Regions from separate parts of the Pseudarthrobacter phenanthrenivorans Sphe3 genome, predicted to be linked through region 1. Evidence: riboswitches for the same ligand, from Rfam matches in the RefSeq annotation. Region 1 holds a riboswitch; the other holds the start of a gene.
The links. Region 1 has a riboswitch for glycine ahead of gcvP (aminomethyl-transferring glycine dehydrogenase). Riboswitches for the same ligand answer to the same signal wherever they lie in the genome.

Region 1 (8,370 bases):
TTGATTTCCACTACTTCGCCGGTGACGGGAGCGTAGAGGTCGGAGACGGACTTGGTGGACTCCACCTCGCCGCAGGTCTCCCCCGCGGTCACCGTGGAACCGACCTCGGGCAGGTCCACGTAGACGATGTCGCCCAGGGCTTCGGCAGCGACGGCGGAGATGCCGATGTTGGCGGGGCCGGATCCGTCAGCAGCAACCCATTCGTGCTCGGCGGAGTACTTGAGTTCAGCAACAACTTTTGCCATGTGTAATTCCTTAGGTTCGTGTGTGAAAAGTGAGAGAGCGTCAGCCCAAAAGGCGCATCAAGTGAGAGAGCGTCTGGAGAAAACGCGCATCAAGTGAGAGAGCGTTACTTCTGGCGCTTGTAGAACGGGAGGGCCACTACTTCGAAGGGTTCGGCCTTGCCGCGGAGGTCGATGTCCAAGGCGGTGCCGGGTTCGGAGTGTTCGACGTCGACATAGGCCAGTGCGATCGGGTAACCGAGGGTGGGGCTTGGCTGGCCGGAGGTCACCTCACCCACGACGTTGCCGTCCTTGAGCACCGGGTAGTGGCTGCGGCCGGCGCGGCGGCCCAGTCCCTTGAGGCCCACGAGCTTGCGGCCGGAGGTGGAACCGGCACCAAGCTCCTTGAGCTCCGCCAGTGCCGCCTTGCCCATGAAGTCCGACTCCTTCTTGAGCGAGACAACCGGGCCGAGGCCAGCGGCAAAGGGGTTGCCTTCACGGGAGAGTTCGTTTCCGTAGAGCGGCATGCCGGCTTCGAGGCGGAGCGAGTCGCGGCAGGCAAGGCCGGCGGGGATGAGCCCGTGACCGGAACCGGCTTCGAGGAGTGCCTCCCACAGTCCGGCGGCGTCCTCGTTGGGGATGTAGATCTCAAAGCCGTCCTCGCCGGTGTAGCCGGTGCGGGCCAGCAGCAGTTCCTGGCCGTTGATCTCCACCTCAACCGCGGCGTAGTACTTCAGCTCGGTCACCAGTGGATGCTGTTCGGCCGGAACCAGGGTCAGCAGGACGGCCTCGGCGTTAGGGCCCTGCACGGCGATGAGGGAGGTCTCGGCGGAGGCATCCTGGACCCGGACATCGAAGTTGGCGGCACGCTCAGCCAACGCCGCTGCAACAACGGCGGCATTGCCGGCGTTGGGGACCACCAGGTACTTGTCTTCGCTACGGCGGTAGGAGATCAGGTCGTCGATGATGCCGCCGTCTTCCTGGCAGATCAGCGAGTACTTGGCCTTGCCCACGGCCACGGCGGACAGCTTGCCCGCCAGGGCGTAGTCCAGGAAGGCGCCGGCGTCGGGGCCGGTGACCCAGACTTCGCCCATGTGGGAGAGGTCGAACAGGCCGGCGGCGTTGCGGACGGCGTGGTGCTCGGCAAGCTCGGAGCTGTACTTCAGGGGCATCTGCCAGCCGCCGAAGTCGGTGAAGGAGGCGCCGGCAATCTTGTGCTGCTCGTAGAGCGCGGTGTAGTTCTCGGTCATCGGAAAGTCCTTAGTTCTCAAATTCGGAAAGCGGAGGGCAGGAGCACACCAGGTTGCGGTCCCCTGCGGCGCCATCGATACGGCCTACCGGCGGGAAGTACTTATCCTGGCGGAGCGAGGCCACGGGGAAGGCGGCCTGCTCGCGCGGGTAGGTCCGGTCCCAATCAGAAGAGACGACGGCGGCCGCTGTGTGGGGTGCGTTGCGCAGCGGGGACTTCTCCACAGTGAAATCGCCCGCAGCCACCTGGTCGATTTCCTTGCGGATGGTGATCATCGCTTCGATGAAGCGGTCGATCTCCGCAAGGTCCTCGGATTCGGTGGGCTCCACCATCAGGGTGCCGGCCACCGGGAAGGACAGGGTGGGGGCGTGGAAGCCGAAGTCGATAAGGCGCTTGGCCACGTCCTCGGCGGTAACACCGGTGCGGGCGGTGAGCTCGCGCAGGTCCAGGATGCACTCGTGTGCCACCAGGCCGGTCTCGCCGGTGTACAGCACGGGGAAGTGCTCGTCCAGCCGTGCAGCCACGTAATTGGCCGCCAGCAGCGCGGACTTGGTGGCCTCGGTCAGGCCCTGGCCGCCCATCAGCTTCACGTAGGCCCAGGAAATCGGCAGCACACCGGCGGAGCCGAAGCGGGACGCGGAGATCGCAACGCCGTGGCCGGCTTCGTGGGCAGCCTTGTTGGCATCGCCCGGCATGAACGGTGCCAGGTGCGCCTTGGCAGCGACGGGCCCGACGCCGGGTCCCCCACCGCCGTGCGGGATGCAGAAGGTCTTGTGCAGGTTCAGGTGCGAGACGTCGCCGCCGAACTTGCCCGGCTGTGCCAGCCCGACCAACGCGTTGAGGTTGGCGCCGTCAACGTAGACCTGGCCGCCTGCGGCGTGGATGGCGTCGCACACTTCGCGGACGTCCGAGTCGTAGACGCCGTGGGTGGACGGGTAGGTGATCATGATGGCCGAGAGGACGTCCTTGTGGGCCTCGATCTTGGCCTCCAGGTCCGCGTGGTCGATCGTGCCGTCGGCAGCGGTGGCAACCACCACAACCTTCATCCCCGCGAGGACGGCGGAGGCGGCGTTGGTGCCGTGGGCCGAGGCCGGGATGAGGCAGACGTTGCGCTGTGCCTCGCCGCGGGAGTGGTGGTAGCCGCGGATGGCCAGCAGGCCCGCGAGTTCGCCCTGTGAGCCGGCGTTGGGCTGGATGGACACCTGGTCGTATCCGGTGATTTCGGCGAGGTCTGCTTCGAGCCCGGCAATGAGTTCACGCCAGCCGGTGGTCTGGGAATCCGGGGCGAACGGGTGGATGGAGGCGAACTCGGGCCAGGAGATGGCCTCCATCTCGGCGGTCGCATTCAGCTTCATGGTGCACGAGCCCAGCGGGATCATGGTGCGGTCCAGTGCCAGGTCCCGGTCGGAGAGGCGGCGGATGTAGCGGAGCAGCTGGGTCTCGGAGCGGTGCGTGTTGAACACCGGGTGCTGCAGGTAGGAGGAGGTGCGCAGCACGGACTCGGGCAGCTCAAAGCCCTCGCCGGACGCAACCGGACCGGCGCCGAAGGCGACCGCCACCGCGGAGAGGACCTCCGGCGTCGTGGTTTCATCGACGGACACGCCAACTGTGTCCGCGTCGACGAGGCGCAGGTTGATGCCGCGGGCTTCGGCGGCGGTGATCACCTTTGCAGCCTTGCCAGGCACGCGCACGGTGAGCGTGTCGAAGAAGCTGTCGGAGACCAGTTCGCGGCCGGCCACCTTCAGCGTGCTGGCGAGGGCTCGGGCGTTGTTGTGGACGGTTTCGGCGATCGCCTTGAGGCCGTCCGGGCCGTGGTAGACGGCGTAGAAGGAGGAGACGATGGCCAGCAGGGCCTGCGCGGTGCAGATGTTGGACGTGGCCTTCTCGCGGCGGATGTGCTGCTCGCGGGTCTGGAGGGCCAGGCGGTAGGCGGGGACACCGGCGTCGTCCTTGGACACGCCGACGATGCGGCCGGGGAGGGTGCGCTCCATGCCCTGGCGGACGGCCATGTAGGCAGCGTGCGGGCCGCCGAAGAACAGCGGGACGCCGAAGCGCTGGGTGGAGCCGACGGCGATGTCCGCGCCCTGCTCGCCCGGCGGGGTGATGAGGGTGAGGGCCAGGAGGTCGGCGGCGACGGTGACCAGGGCACCGCGGTCCTTGGCCTCGGCGATGACGGCGGACTGGTCCCAGACGCGGCCGGAAACGCCGGGCTGCTGCAGGACGAGGCCGTTGATGTCGCCGTCGGGCAGGCCGGCCGTGAGGTCGGCAATTTCCACCTCGAAGCCGAGGGCCTCGGCGCGGCCCAGCACGATGGCGATGGTCTGCGGGAGCAGGTCGGCGTCCAGGACGGTCTTGCCGTCCTTCGCGGTTTTGGACTTGTTGGCACGACGCATCAGGAGCACGGCTTCGGCGACGGCGGTGGCTTCGTCCAGCAGGGACGCGTTGGCCACGGGAAGCGCGGTGAGGTCCTGGACCATGGTCTGGAAGTTGAGCAGCGCCTCAAGCCGGCCCTGGGAAATTTCCGGCTGGTAGGGCGTGTACGCGGTGTACCAGGCGGGGGCTTCGAAGATGTTCCGGCGGATCACCGGCGGGGTAACGGTGTCGTAGTAGCCCTGCCCGATCATCTGCACGGCCATCTTGTTCTTGCCGGCGAGCTTGCGGAGCTCGGCGAGGACCTGGACTTCGCTGAGGGCGCTCTCGAGGGTGAGGGGCTTGTCCTGGCGGATTGAGTCCGGTACGGCGCTGTCCACGAGGCCGTCAAGGGTGTCGTAGCCGACGGCCTTGAGCATGGTGTCGATGTCGGACTGGCGGCGCGCGCCGATATGGCGGTCTGCGAAGGTGGTTGGGGACGAGTGAACCGTCATGAGAGGAACTCCATAATTCAGGTGGCGTAGGGTGCCACTTTGATTCGGGTTCCTCCCCGCTCTGTATGGGACCTGAGAGTTTTGTAGTGCCCTGCTGTTCAGCGGGACGCCACTTGCACCGTCGGTGAGCCCGGTTGCCCGGACTGCTTTCCAGAGTTGCCTTGCCGCGGCGGTACGTGGGCCTGAGAGATTCCTGGGGAGGATTTGCTCCTACGGCGCCTGCAGAACGTACCGGCAGGACTCTCCCGCCGCAGATCATAAGCGTGTGCCACTGGTCGGTGACACGGCTCACACCTTACCGGATCGCGGGGCTGGATGCAAAATTGTGTCCCCACAGGCACGGCGGCGGCATCCTTCCCGTGCAAGACAGGCCCAGCCCACCGGGTTTAGGCTGGGCGGATGTTGACCATCGGCAGCACAGTCCTCGGCGTCAACGACGTCGCCCGCGCAACCGCTTTTTGGCACGCCGCCCTCGGTTACGTCCCGCAGGAGCCCGGCGACGAAACCTGGGTGATCCTTGTGCCGGCTTCCGGCCCTGGAGCGCAGTTGGCCCTCATGCTGAGCGAGACGCCGATCCAGGAGCACCCCCGGGTCCACCTGGACCTGTACGCGGACGATCAGGACGCCGAGGTGGAACGGCTGGTTTCGCTCGGCGCCCAGCGCGTCGACTGGGAGCTGTACCCGGAAGACCCTGACTTTGTGGTCCTCGCCGACCCCGACGGCAACCGGTTTTGCGTCATCGACAAGAGTCCGCGGTAGCACCGCGGGGTTGCATCGCCAGCCGCCGCGACGGACTCAATCTCCTGACTGCATGTGCAAAAGCCAAGCCACAGAGCAGTAATCCGGCCGCGGTTGTCCAAGCAGCGTTGTTCGCCTCAGTGCCGGCCTTGCCCTCCGATGCGGCTTCTGCTGTAACGCCGACAGGGGCTGTCGCGGAAGCACTCAAGGGTGATGGAGCAGAGGCCGCCAGCGCTGCTGGCAGCGGTGTTTCTGAAGGTGCAGTTTCGGCGTCCACAGTGACATCGGCCGCGACAGCCACCGGTGGAATCGCTTCCGGCTCAACCACAGGCACTTCCCCGTCCGCTGTGCGGGCGTCCGGTGAGTATTGGGCAGAACTGGATTCGGGCTGAAGCGAGCGGGCATCAGCCCGCACGGGAACCGACGCATCATCCGCACCGGGAGTGACAGCGGAAGCAGAAACAGGAGCTTCAACGGCGGTTACGGCGGTGGCAGGTGATTCATTGGCAGCTACCGTGGCTTCAACGGTTGACGGAACAGAAGTTGCCGTTCCCTGCAACCCACAATGCGTGCCCACTCCGGCCCATGCATCACCAAGTTGCAGGTTCGAGCAGGAGGGAAGAGGAGGAGTGGGAGGGGGTACAAACAGCAACCTGTTAGGAGTCGCACCCTTATTGGCGCTGACCGCACCGATCGTGGCGTTATTGATCATGGTCTGATGAAGTTCTGCCGGAGACAGCGAACGATTACGGGAAAGCAGGATTGCAGCTGCACCGGAAACGTGCGGAGCAGCCATTGAGGTGCCATCCAAGGTGTTGTCACCGGTAGGAGAGCTATTCCACGCTGACCTGACGGACACCCCGGGTGCCTGGATATCAACGCAGGAACCGTAGTTGGACCATGACGCTTGGGCATCATTGACGTTTGTTGCTGCGACGGTAATGGCAGATGGAACTTTGGCGGGGGAGGTAAGGCAGGCATCCTGGCCGGAGTTTCCTGCTGCCGCTATTACTGTTATCCCGTCGTTTATGGCGCTTTGAACCGCCGTGTCAAAGGAGGCATTGGTAAAACCGCCGACGCTTAGGTTCATGACGGCCGGTTGACCGGCGACATGGTGCGATATTGCCCAGTCAATACCCGCCATGACGGTGGACGACCAGCCGCTCCCGTCGCACTCAAGGGTTCGGACAGGAATGATGTTCGCTTTCTTGGCAACGCCGTATGTTGTTCCGGCGGCCGTTCCGGCGACGTGGGTTCCGTGACCGTTGCAGTCATTAACTCCATGGCCGTCATTGATTGCGTTCCAGCTCGCAGGGACCCGGCCGGAAAACTCTGAATGGGACATGAGCAGTCCGGTATCAACGACGTAGACATTCACGCCGGCCCCTTCAGAATCGAAGCTGTACTGCCCGTCCCGTCCGGATCGTTGATCCACCCGGTCTAGCCCCCAGATGGAAGTGGAACCGGCTATCGAACCACGGCTGTCGAGTTCCACGGACGCTACATCTGCCGATTCTTTCAGCGACTCCATTTCCTTAGGTGTCGCTACAACTACTGAAGCCTTCATTGCATGGGAAAGCGTCGCTTTTACTTCTATCCCGTTTTGTTCCAGGGACTTGGACTCCACTTCCGCGTTCACGTTGTTGCCGTACTTAACGATGTATCGGCTCTCTCCTTGAGGCAGAGGAGGCGAGTACGAGGGAGACGCGGGGGAAAGACTAAGGTCAGCATGAGCCACAGCGGGGGTCAGGAAGAGAGCCATTGATCCAGCACAAACGGCGCTAATAGCAAAAAGGGCATGGCGCAAAAGCTTCTTCATGCATTCGCTTTCCGTTCAGAGCTCTTCGCGTGACGGCCAACATAAGGATCAGGAGCGAAGAGCGGAGCTGGTTGACAATTTCCCTGCCGCGTTACCGGCCGGGCGTAGCAGATGATCCGGACCTTCTGGAGCCTTGCCAGGGTAAGCTTCGCATGGAGCCGGACAGTCTGCTTTTTAAGACAACTGTAAGCGCGGATTTCGCAACGAAAACGGCCTTTGGTTCAGGATGTAGATTCCTACGGAAATCCTGCGCTTTTCATGCGATAAGCCTTGCCTGGTGCTGATCAGCCAGCCAATCCGGAGCCGCAGCGACCGGACGGTTAGTGGACCGCAAAACAAAGCGAACGACGGCGGGAGGCTCCCGCCGTCGTCCGCTTCCGTTTAGGGAACAAGCCCTGCGTTGGCGCCGTTGACATACCTACGAGCATGCCGCCGCCAGCCGGCGCCCAACAGAACGGAACCACATGGTCAGGGCTATCTGGAACGGAAAAGTCATCGCCGAATCCACGGACACCGTGGTGGTGGAGGGCAACCACTACTTCCCGCGCGACGCCGTCAACGCCGGCTACCTCAGGGACAGCGACATGTATTCAGTCTGCCCGTGGAAGGGCAGGGCCAGCTACCACACGCTGGAAGTGGACGGAAAGCTCAACGTGGATGCCGCCTGGTTCTACCCCGAGCCCAAGCCGCGCGCCCGGCAGATCGAGGACCGCATCGCCTTTTGGCGCGGCGTGACAATCGAGAGCTAGCAGGCTCGCCTAAAGCGGGACCTCCTCAACGCAAGCGGACGACGGCGGGACCCCCGCCGTCGTCCGCTTGCGTTTGGTGCCGCTCCCCGCGGCGGCGGTGGAAGCTTCAGTTCTTGGTTACGTCCAGCTCAATGACGGCCCAGGACAGCGCCGGAAGCGTTGCCCGGAGCTCGGAGCCGCTCGCCTTCGCTCCTTCCAGCGGCTTGAGCCCCACCTGGCCCGGACGGTCTTGGGTATTGGCGGTGAAGCGGTCCCCGCCTTCGGGAATTTCCAGGACCTCCGCCCGGACCACCTGGCGGGCATCAAAACCGCGCAGTGAGACGTCGATGTCCGCCGCTTCCTCAAGGCCGCGGTTGGCCAGGAAGAGCGCCACGCGGCCCGTTTCCTCGTTCCATGTTGCACTGACATCCACAAGGTCGGTGCCGCCGTAGCGGGCGTTGTCGTACTTGTCCGAGTCAACGGACAGGCGCAGGATCTGGCCCTTGGCCAGCTCAGCCATGCGGGCAAACGGGTGGAAGATCGTTTGGCGCCAGGCCGGCCCGTTTTCCTCGCTGAAGATCGGGGCGATGACGTTTACCAGCTGCGCCTGGTTGGCGATCTTCACGCGGTCCCCGTGCCGGAGCAACGAGTTCAGCAGGGTCCCCACCACCACGGCATCGGTGACGTTGTACTTGTCCTCGATGAGCCGTGGGTGCTCGCGCCAGCCTGCCTTGACGACGTTGCGCAACTG
Region 2 (8,370 bases), 1.5 Mb from region 1:
TACACGTCACGCGAAATGGGCGCCTGGTGCGCCGGGAATAACATCCGCCAATCCATGGGCGCCACCGGGGTGTGCTGGGATAATGCCGTGGCGGAATCGCTGTTCTCATCGCTGAAAAACGAGTTTTACCATCACCACAGCTTCACCACCCGCCAGGACGCCAGACTGGCCACTATGCGCTACATCGAAGTGTTCTACAACCGCTGGCGGCCTCACACCAACAACGAAGGCCTGCCGCCGGCGACGGCTATGGCCAACTTCACAACCAGAAACCAACAGCTTCCCGCTGCTGCCTGACCGAAAAGAAACTACGCGACTGTCTCACATCCTTGACACACCTCACTAACTAGAAAGTTCGTGGCGGGGTTGGGTGCGCCTGGCCGAATTCCTCCGCGTGCCCGGGCCCACGCCGTTCGGGTTCCCTGGCCGAGCTTGCGAGGCGAGGGGAACGGCGGGGAGCACGCTTCCGGAATCCGCTCACCCACCGACGTCATCTCACCTTTGATGCAAGCGGCGGACTGTTGAACCGGAAACCGTTAGTAGCGCGGCCCCTGTGGGACCGGTATCCGGAAGCGTGCGTCTAAGGGAGCGTCACGTCCGCTCAGCGGGCGTCTTCGCGACCGAGCACGCGGAGGATGCCAGTCCCACCGGGCCCAAAGGTGACCACGGGGAGGCACCTTACCTGGAGCGTATATAGAACGGCAGGTCGACGACCTCGAACGGCTCTGCCTTGCCTCGCAAGTCGATATCCAGGGTGGTGCCAATTGCGGTGAACGCGACGTCGACGTAAGCCATCGCGATCGGGTATCCGAGGGTGGGCGAGGGCTGGCCGGAGGTCACTTCGCCCACGACGTTGCCGTCCTTGAGGACAGGGTAGTGGCTGCGGCCCGCGCGGCGGCCCAGTCCTTTGAGCCCTACGAGGCGGCGTCCGGAGGTGGTGCCTGCCCCGGCTTCCTTCTTAGCCGCCAAAGCTGCCTTCCCCACGAAGTCGCCTTCCTTGGAGAGTGCGACGACGGGTCCCAGGCCTGCGGAGAACGGGTCTCCGTGCAGGGAGAGTTCGTTTCCGTACAGGGGCATGCCGGCCTCGAGACGGAGGGAATCGCGGGAAGCCAGGCCCGCCGGTGTCAGCTCCCCCTCTTCGGCAATGGCAAGAAGGGCCTGCCAAAGCGCCGCCGCATCGCTATTGCCCACGAAGATCTCAAACCCGTCCTCGCCGGTGTAGCCCGTGCGCGCCAGCAGCAGGTCCTGCCCTGCGCCGCCCACGAGCAACGGAACCTCCACGGCGGCGTAGTACTTCAACTCCGTTACCAGCGGGTGCTGGGCGGCCGGTACCAGGCGGAGCAGCAGTTCCTGCGCCCTGGGACCCTGGACGGCGATCAGCGAGGTCGCCGCCGAGGCGTCAACCACCTGCACGTCGAAGCCCGCGGCCCGCTCAGCCAAGGCGGCGGCAACCACCGCCGCGTTGCCCGCGTTGGGAACCACCAGGAAAACGTCATTGCCGTCTTCAGCAGCGGGCCGGCGATAGGTGATGAGGTCGTCGATGATCCCGCCGTCCTCATTGCAGATCAGTGAGTACTTCGCTTTGCCCACCGCCATCGCGGAGATCTTTCCCACCAGCGCATAGTCCAGGAAGGCGGCGGCGTCCGGCCCGGTGACCCAGACTTCGCCCATATGGGAGAGGTCGAACAGGCCGGCGGCGTTACGGACGGCGTGGTGCTCGGCCAGCTCAGACTTGTACTTCAGGGGCATCTGCCAGCCGCCAAAGTCGGTGAAGGACGCTCCCAGTTTCTTGTGCTCGTCGTAGAGGGCGGTGTACTTCTCAGTCATGGGAAGTCCTTAGTTTTCGAACTCGGAAAGCGGCGGGCAGGAGCAGATCAGGTTGCGGTCCCCTGCGGCACCGTCGATGCGGCCCACCGGCGGGAAGTACTTGTCCTGCTTGAGGGACTTCACCGGGAACACAGCCTGTTCACGCGGGTAAGCGCGGTCCCAGTCGCTGCTGATGGCGGCCGCCGCGGTGTGCGGGGCATTGCGCAGCGGGCTGTCCGTCACGGTGAAATCACCCGCAGCAACCTGGTCGATTTCCGCACGGATGGAGATCATGGCCTCAATAAAGCGGTCCATCTCGCCCAGGTCCTCGGATTCGGTGGGCTCCACCATCAGGGTGCCCGCAACCGGGAACGCCAGGGTGGGGGCGTGGAAGCCGTAATCGATGAGGCGCTTGGCCACATCCTCTGCGGTGACACCGGTGCGGGCGGTGAGCTCGCGCAGGTCCAGGATGCACTCGTGCGCCACGAGCCCGCCCTCGCCGGTGTAGAGCACGGGGAAGAAGTCGTTCAAACGGGCGGCGATGTAGTTGGCTGCCAGCAGGGCCGACTTGGTGGCATCCGTCAGCCCCTGCCCGCCCATCAGCTTCACGTAGGCCCAGGAGATGGGCAGGACGCCGGCGGAACCGTACTTGGAGGCGGAGATGGGGACGTCGTTGCCTTCGGTCCACGTGGCCGCATTGCCCGGCATGAACGGTGCCAGGTGCGCCTTCGCAGCAACGGGCCCGACGCCGGGTCCGCCGCCGCCGTGCGGGATGCAGAACGTCTTATGCAGGTTCAGGTGCGAGACGTCGCCGCCGAACTGGCCGGGCTGTGCCAGGCCCACGAGGGCGTTCAGGTTTGCCCCGTCGATGTAGACCTGGCCGCCGGCGGCATGGACGGCGTCGCAGACCTCGCGGACGTCGGCGTCGTACACCCCGTGGGTGGAGGGGTAGGTGATCATGATGCAGGACAGCGCGTCCTTATTGGCCTCGATCTTGGCGTAAAGGTCTGCATGGTCGATGGTCCCGTCGGCAGCGGTGGCCACAACAACCACTTTCATGCCCGCCAGGACAGCGGAGGCGGCGTTGGTGCCGTGGGCCGAGGCCGGAATGAGGCAGACGTTCCGCTGCGCCTCACCGCGGGAGTGGTGGTAGCCACGGATTGCCAGCAGCCCGGCGAGCTCGCCCTGGGAGCCGGCGTTGGGCTGGATGGACACCTGGTCGTACCCGGTGATCTCGGTCAGCTGCGCTTCCAGGTCCGCGATCAGTTCACGCCAGCCCTCGGTCTGGGAGTCCGGCGCGAACGGGTGGATGGAGGCGAACTCCGGCCAGGAGATGGCTTCCATCTCGGCGGTGGCATTGAGCTTCATGGTGCAGGAACCGAGCGGAATCATGGTCCGGTCCAGCGCGAGGTCGCGGTCGCTGAGCTTGCGGATGTAGCGCAACAGCTGCGTTTCGGAGCGGTGCGTGTTGAACACAGGGTGCTGCAGGAAATCAGAGGAACGTTCGACGGCGGCGTCCAGGCCCAAGGCAGCGTCGCCATCTGCCGTGGACGAGACGCCAAAGGCGGCCAGGACGGCGTCGACGATTGCCGCCGTCGTGGTTTCATCCGTGGAGAAGCCCACCGTGTCAGCGTCGATGCTGCGCAGGTTGATGCCCTGCGCCTCCGCTGCGGCGATGATACCCGCAGCCTTTCCCGGGACGAACACGGTGACCGTGTCGAAGAAACTGGTGTGCCGCACCTCGAAGCCGGCGGCTTTGAGGGAGGCAGCCAGGGTCTTGGCGTGGACGTGGGCGGACCGGGCGATCGCCGCCAGGCCCTCCGGACCGTGGTACACCGCGTACATCGAGGCCACGATGGCCAGCAGCGCCTGGGCCGTGCAGATGTTGGACGTGGCCTTCTCCCGGCGGATGTGCTGCTCGCGGGTCTGGAGGGCCAGGCGGTAGGCCGGAACTCCCGCCGAATCCTTGGAGACGCCCACCAGGCGGCCGGGCATGGAGCGTTCCAGCCCCTTTTGCACGGCCATGTAGGCGGCGTGCGGGCCGCCGTAGAACAGCGGGACGCCGAAGCGCTGCGCCGAGCCGACGGCGATGTCCGCGCCCTGCTCGCCCGGCGGGGTGATGAGGGTGAGGGCCAGCAGGTCCGCGGCGACTGTCACCAGGGCGCCGCGCTCCTTGGCGGCAGCGATGACGGCGGACTGGTCCCAGACCCGGCCCGAGGCGCCGGGCTGCTGGAGGACGATGCCGTTGATGGCGCCGTCGGGCAGGCCGGCCGTCAGGTCCGCGACCTCAACCTCGAAGCCAAGCGCCTCGGCGCGGCCTTTTACGACGGCGATGGTCTGCGGCAGGCAGTCGGCGTCCAGGACAGTCTTGCCGTCGCGGGCGTCCTTGTTCTTGTTGGCCCGGCGCATCATCAGCACGGCTTCGGCAACGGCGGTGGCTTCGTCCAGCAGGGATGCGTTGGCGATGGGCAGGCCCACCAGGTCCTGGACCATGGTCTGGAAGTTCAGCAGTGCCTCGAGCCGGCCCTGCGAGATTTCGGGCTGGTACGGGGTGTACGCGGTGTACCAGGCCGGTCCCTCAAGGATGTTGCGGCGGATCACCGGCGGGGTCACGGTGTCGTAGTAGCCCTGGCCAATCATCTGGACGGCGGTCTTGTTCTTGGCGGCGAGCCTGCGGAGTTCTGCGAGCGCCTCCACCTCGCTCAGGGCGCCCGCCAGTTCCAGTACGGATTCCTGGCGGATGTCCTCGGGGACGGCGGTATCAACCAGCGCGTCCACGGTGTCGTAGCCAACGGCCTTGAGCATGGTCTCGACGTCGGCCTGGCGGCGGGTGCCGATGTGCCGGTCAACGAAGGTGGCGGCGGCGGTAGCAGTTGCCGGTGAGGCGGCCGGGGTAACAGTCACGAGGAGCTCCATAACTCAGGCGGCGCAGGGTACGCCACATCGATTCGGGTCCTCCCCGCTCTGTAGGTGAACCTGAGAGTTTCCGCGTTGCCGGCTTCCGCCGGCCCCGCTTGCACCGTCGGTGAGCGTTCCGGCCCGCGGCTCCGAGACCGGATGCGCGTGGGCCCTGTGCTGCTTTCCAGAGGTGCCTCGCCGCGGCGGTACGTGGGCCTGTGAGATTCCTGGGGAGGTATTGCTCCTACGGCGCCTGCTTGTACCTGAAGGCAGGACTCTCCCGCCGCAGATCAAAGGCTATTCAGTTGGTTCTTGTGCGGCGGCCGGTCAGGGCCCGCACGAAGCTAATTCTCCTATGCGGCAGGCAGCGGGGCAAATGGTCCTCAGCCCCGCAACCGCTCCACGGCCGCGAGGAGTTCTTCCACCTCACCCTGCCTGCCGGCGGCATTTCCAGCCGGTCCACTTTCCCACATGGCATTGAAATAGAGCCCGTCCCCCATGTACAGCACCGCCTTGGCCATCGCCGGTCCGACATCCTTGCCGATCAGGTCCAGCCACTGCTGCTGGATGGCTGCAAAACGTCGGCGGGCCTCCTCATGGGCCACCTCGGCCAGGCGGGTGGCAGCTACGAAGGAGCGGTCCAAGGGGGTATCTGCCCACAGCGACGAGCGGATGAAGTAGGCGGCAGCCCCTTCGGGGGCGGACGCCATCGCGGCAAGGTCCTCCCCCGCCAGGCGGTCAAGGCGTTCGAGGGTGGCGGCAATGAGGGCTTCCTTGTTGGGGAAGTGGTACAGGAGGCCCCCTTTGGAAACCCCGGCGCGCTTTGCCACCGCCTCCAGCGTCGCCGCGCGCTCCCCCACGTCGATCAGGAGTTCTTCAAAGGCATCGAGGACGGCATCCCGCGCGACAGGTTTTCTGGCCATAGGTCCCATCATCCAATGGTGGAAGACAATTTCTTAACTGTACCGTCCAGACGGTACAGTTATTGCATGACTGGCGATTCCCAACAAAACCCCACGCCCTTCGCCGGCAGTGCCGTTGACGTCCGCGAGGGGGCGATGGAGAAAAGCGCCTGGCGGGACTGGCTGGCGCTGGCGCTGCTCATGTTTCCCGTGCTGCTGGTGGCCGTGGACAACACCGCCCTGACTTTTGCGCTGCCGGCCATCGCCCACGCACTGGATGCTTCCGGTGTTGAGCTGCTCTGGATCGTGGATGCCTACCCCCTGGTACTGGCCGGGCTCCTTGTAGCAATGGGAACCCTGGGCGACAGGATCGGACGGCGGCGGCTGCTGATCATCGGCAGCGTCGGTTTCGCGGCGGTATCAGCCGCCACAGCCTTTGCCCCCACCGCCTTGTGGCTCATTGCCGGCCGCGCTGCCCTGGGCTTCTTCGGCGCCATGCTGATGCCCTCAACCCTGTCCCTGATCCGCAACATCTTCCCGGACCCCAACCGCCGGCGGCTGGCTGTCGCCATCTGGGCCGCCGGATTCTCGGGCGGCGCCGCCCTGGGTCCAATCTTCGGCGGATGGCTTGTGGAGCAGTTCTGGTGGGGAGCGGTACTCCTGGTGGCCGTACCCATCATGCTGCCGCTCCTGGCGCTCGGCCCGGCCTTTATCCCCGAATCAAAGGACCCTGAACCGGGCAGGGTGGATGCGCCAAGCATCCTGCTCTCCCTGCTCACCATGGTCCCGGTGGTGTTCGGGATCAAGGAGTTCGCCACGGAGGGCCCGGGTCCGCTGGCCCTGGGATGCCTGGCTTTCGGCCTGGCCATGGGCAGCACCTTTGTCCGCCGACAAAAAGGGCTGCGAAGTCCGCTGCTGGACATGTCCCTGTTCCGGAACAGGGTGTTCAGCATGGCCATTGCCGCCAACGTCCTGGCGTTGTTTTCCTTCAACGGGTTCATCCTCTTCCTGGCCCAGCACCTCCAGCTCATCGAGGGGATGTCCCCCTCGGCTGCGGGAATGGCGATGATCCCTGCCCTGGTGGCCACAGTGGTGGCGGGCCTGGCTGTGGTGCCGGTGGTCAAGAAAGTCCGCCCCGGCTTTGTAGTGGCATCCGGACTGGCCCTCAGTGCCGCCGGCTACAGCCTGGTGGCTTTTGGCAGCAGCACTGGCGGCTCTCCGCTCCTGCTGACCGCACTCCTGGTCCTGGCACTGGGCGTGGGAACGGCCGAGACCACCTCCAACGACCTCATCCTGGGCAGCGCACCGCCGGAGAAGTCGGGGGCGGCAGCGGCCATTTCCGAGACGGGCTATGAAGTGGGCGCCCTGCTGGGAGCCGCCGTACTGGGCTCCATCCTGACCGCCTCCTACCAGCAGAACCTGCGGCTGCCGGAGGACCTCGCCGAAACCGCCTCGAACCAGGGCATCCTGCACGCCGGGGAGACGCTCGCCGGGGCCATTGAACTGGCCGCCGGACTGCCCGGCCCCCTGGCGGAGGCGGTCCGGGAGGCAGCTGGAACGGCCTTCGATTCGGGCGTCCACATCACGGCGGCGATTGGGCTGGTCCTGATGGCGGCGGCGGCAGGACTGGCCGCCGTCGTCCTCCGGAAAGTGCCCAAGGCAGCCAGCTGAGAATGCCCGCCCAATGGTCGCCGCGGACAGCAAAAGGCGCCCGCCGCGGAGCCTTACTCCGGGGCGGGCGCCTGGCAGGCTGCTTCCCTTGCGGGCCTGCTACTTCGAGTCAGGCGCAGTGACGCTGGCCGTGGGTTTCATGGTCTCGGCGTTGACCATCCAGGCGAACTGCTCCAGCTTGGCGATGAACTCGTGCAGCAGGTCAGCGGTGGTGGGATCCTCTTCGTCCACTTCATCATGGACTTTGCGCATGGTTCCAACAGCAGCTTCAAGGGCTGCAACGATCCGCTCGATCGCATCCTTGGTGCTGATCAGGCCTTCGGGGAACTGCGCCAGACTTGTGGACTCCGCCACCGTGGAGCTGCGGCCGTCCGGCAGCGCGTGCAGGGCGCGCATCCGCTCGGCCGTGTCATCGGCGAACTGGCGGGCCGCGTCAACGATCTCATCCAGCTGCAGGTGGAGGTCGCGGAAGTTGGTTCCAACGATGTTCCAGTGCGCCTGCTTGCCCTGGACATGCAGTTCAATCAGGTCGGCGAGCACGGCCTGCAGGTTGTTGGTCAGTGTCGGTGAAGCTTTCATGCATCCTCCTCAATTGGTCCGGTAGTGCCGACGGTACCAGCCCCGCATCGCCGGGCGGCAGGGCCCGGACGGATTTCTCAGTGAGCTTACTAATTTCCCGGGGACCGACATAAACGAACGCGATTCATATTTGCCCTTGCGCCGCAGGTCACACACCTCCATACTAAATGAACGCCATTCATATAGTGACCCTCATCTCAACATCTCCAGAAAGTGGTGCCATGACCGAGACCATCCGCACCAGCACATCCGAAGCAACCGCCGGGCGGCACTCCCCCGGAACTGCCGGGATCAGTCCCAAGGGACTGAAGGGCGGGCAGCTGGGCCTCCTCGCCGTCGTCGTCCTGGGCATTTCCACCATTGCCCCCGCCTACACCCTCACCAGCGCCCTCGGCCCCACCGTCAATGAAGCCGGGCTCCAACTGCCGGTCATCTTCCTGATCGGCTTCATCCCCATGATCCTGGTCTCGCTGGCCTACCGGGAACTCAACGCCGATTCCCCGGACAGCGGCAC

Region 2: it holds a riboswitch for glycine, as region 1 does, so the genes downstream of both, gcvP (aminomethyl-transferring glycine dehydrogenase) here and gcvP (aminomethyl-transferring glycine dehydrogenase) in region 1, are expected to answer to the same signal.

The regions. Positions count from the first base shown of each region.
Region 1 covers NC_015145.1:3,630,072-3,638,441, forward strand. Annotated here, with positions in the region: gene gcvH (glycine cleavage system protein GcvH) at 1-245, opposite strand, end outside; gene gcvT (glycine cleavage system aminomethyltransferase GcvT) at 350-1,471, opposite strand; gene gcvP (aminomethyl-transferring glycine dehydrogenase) at 1,482-4,334, opposite strand; glycine riboswitch at 4,386-4,493, opposite strand; glycine riboswitch at 4,495-4,592, opposite strand; gene ASPHE3_RS16940 (VOC family protein) at 4,734-5,093, shown strand; gene ASPHE3_RS21605 (S8 family peptidase) at 5,071-6,711, opposite strand; gene ASPHE3_RS16945 (DUF427 domain-containing protein) at 7,356-7,640, shown strand; gene arfA (arabinosylfuranosidase ArfA) at 7,747-8,370, opposite strand, start outside.
Region 2 covers NC_015145.1:832,845-841,214, reverse strand. Annotated here, with positions in the region: gene ASPHE3_RS03960 (IS3 family transposase) at 1-297, shown strand, start outside; gene gcvT (glycine cleavage system aminomethyltransferase GcvT) at 679-1,827, opposite strand; gene gcvP (aminomethyl-transferring glycine dehydrogenase) at 1,837-4,722, opposite strand; glycine riboswitch at 4,899-4,997, opposite strand; gene ASPHE3_RS03945 (TetR/AcrR family transcriptional regulator) at 5,088-5,627, opposite strand; gene ASPHE3_RS03940 (MFS transporter) at 5,763-7,277, shown strand; gene ASPHE3_RS03935 (Dps family protein) at 7,377-7,856, opposite strand; gene ASPHE3_RS03930 (APC family permease) at 8,078-8,370, shown strand, end outside.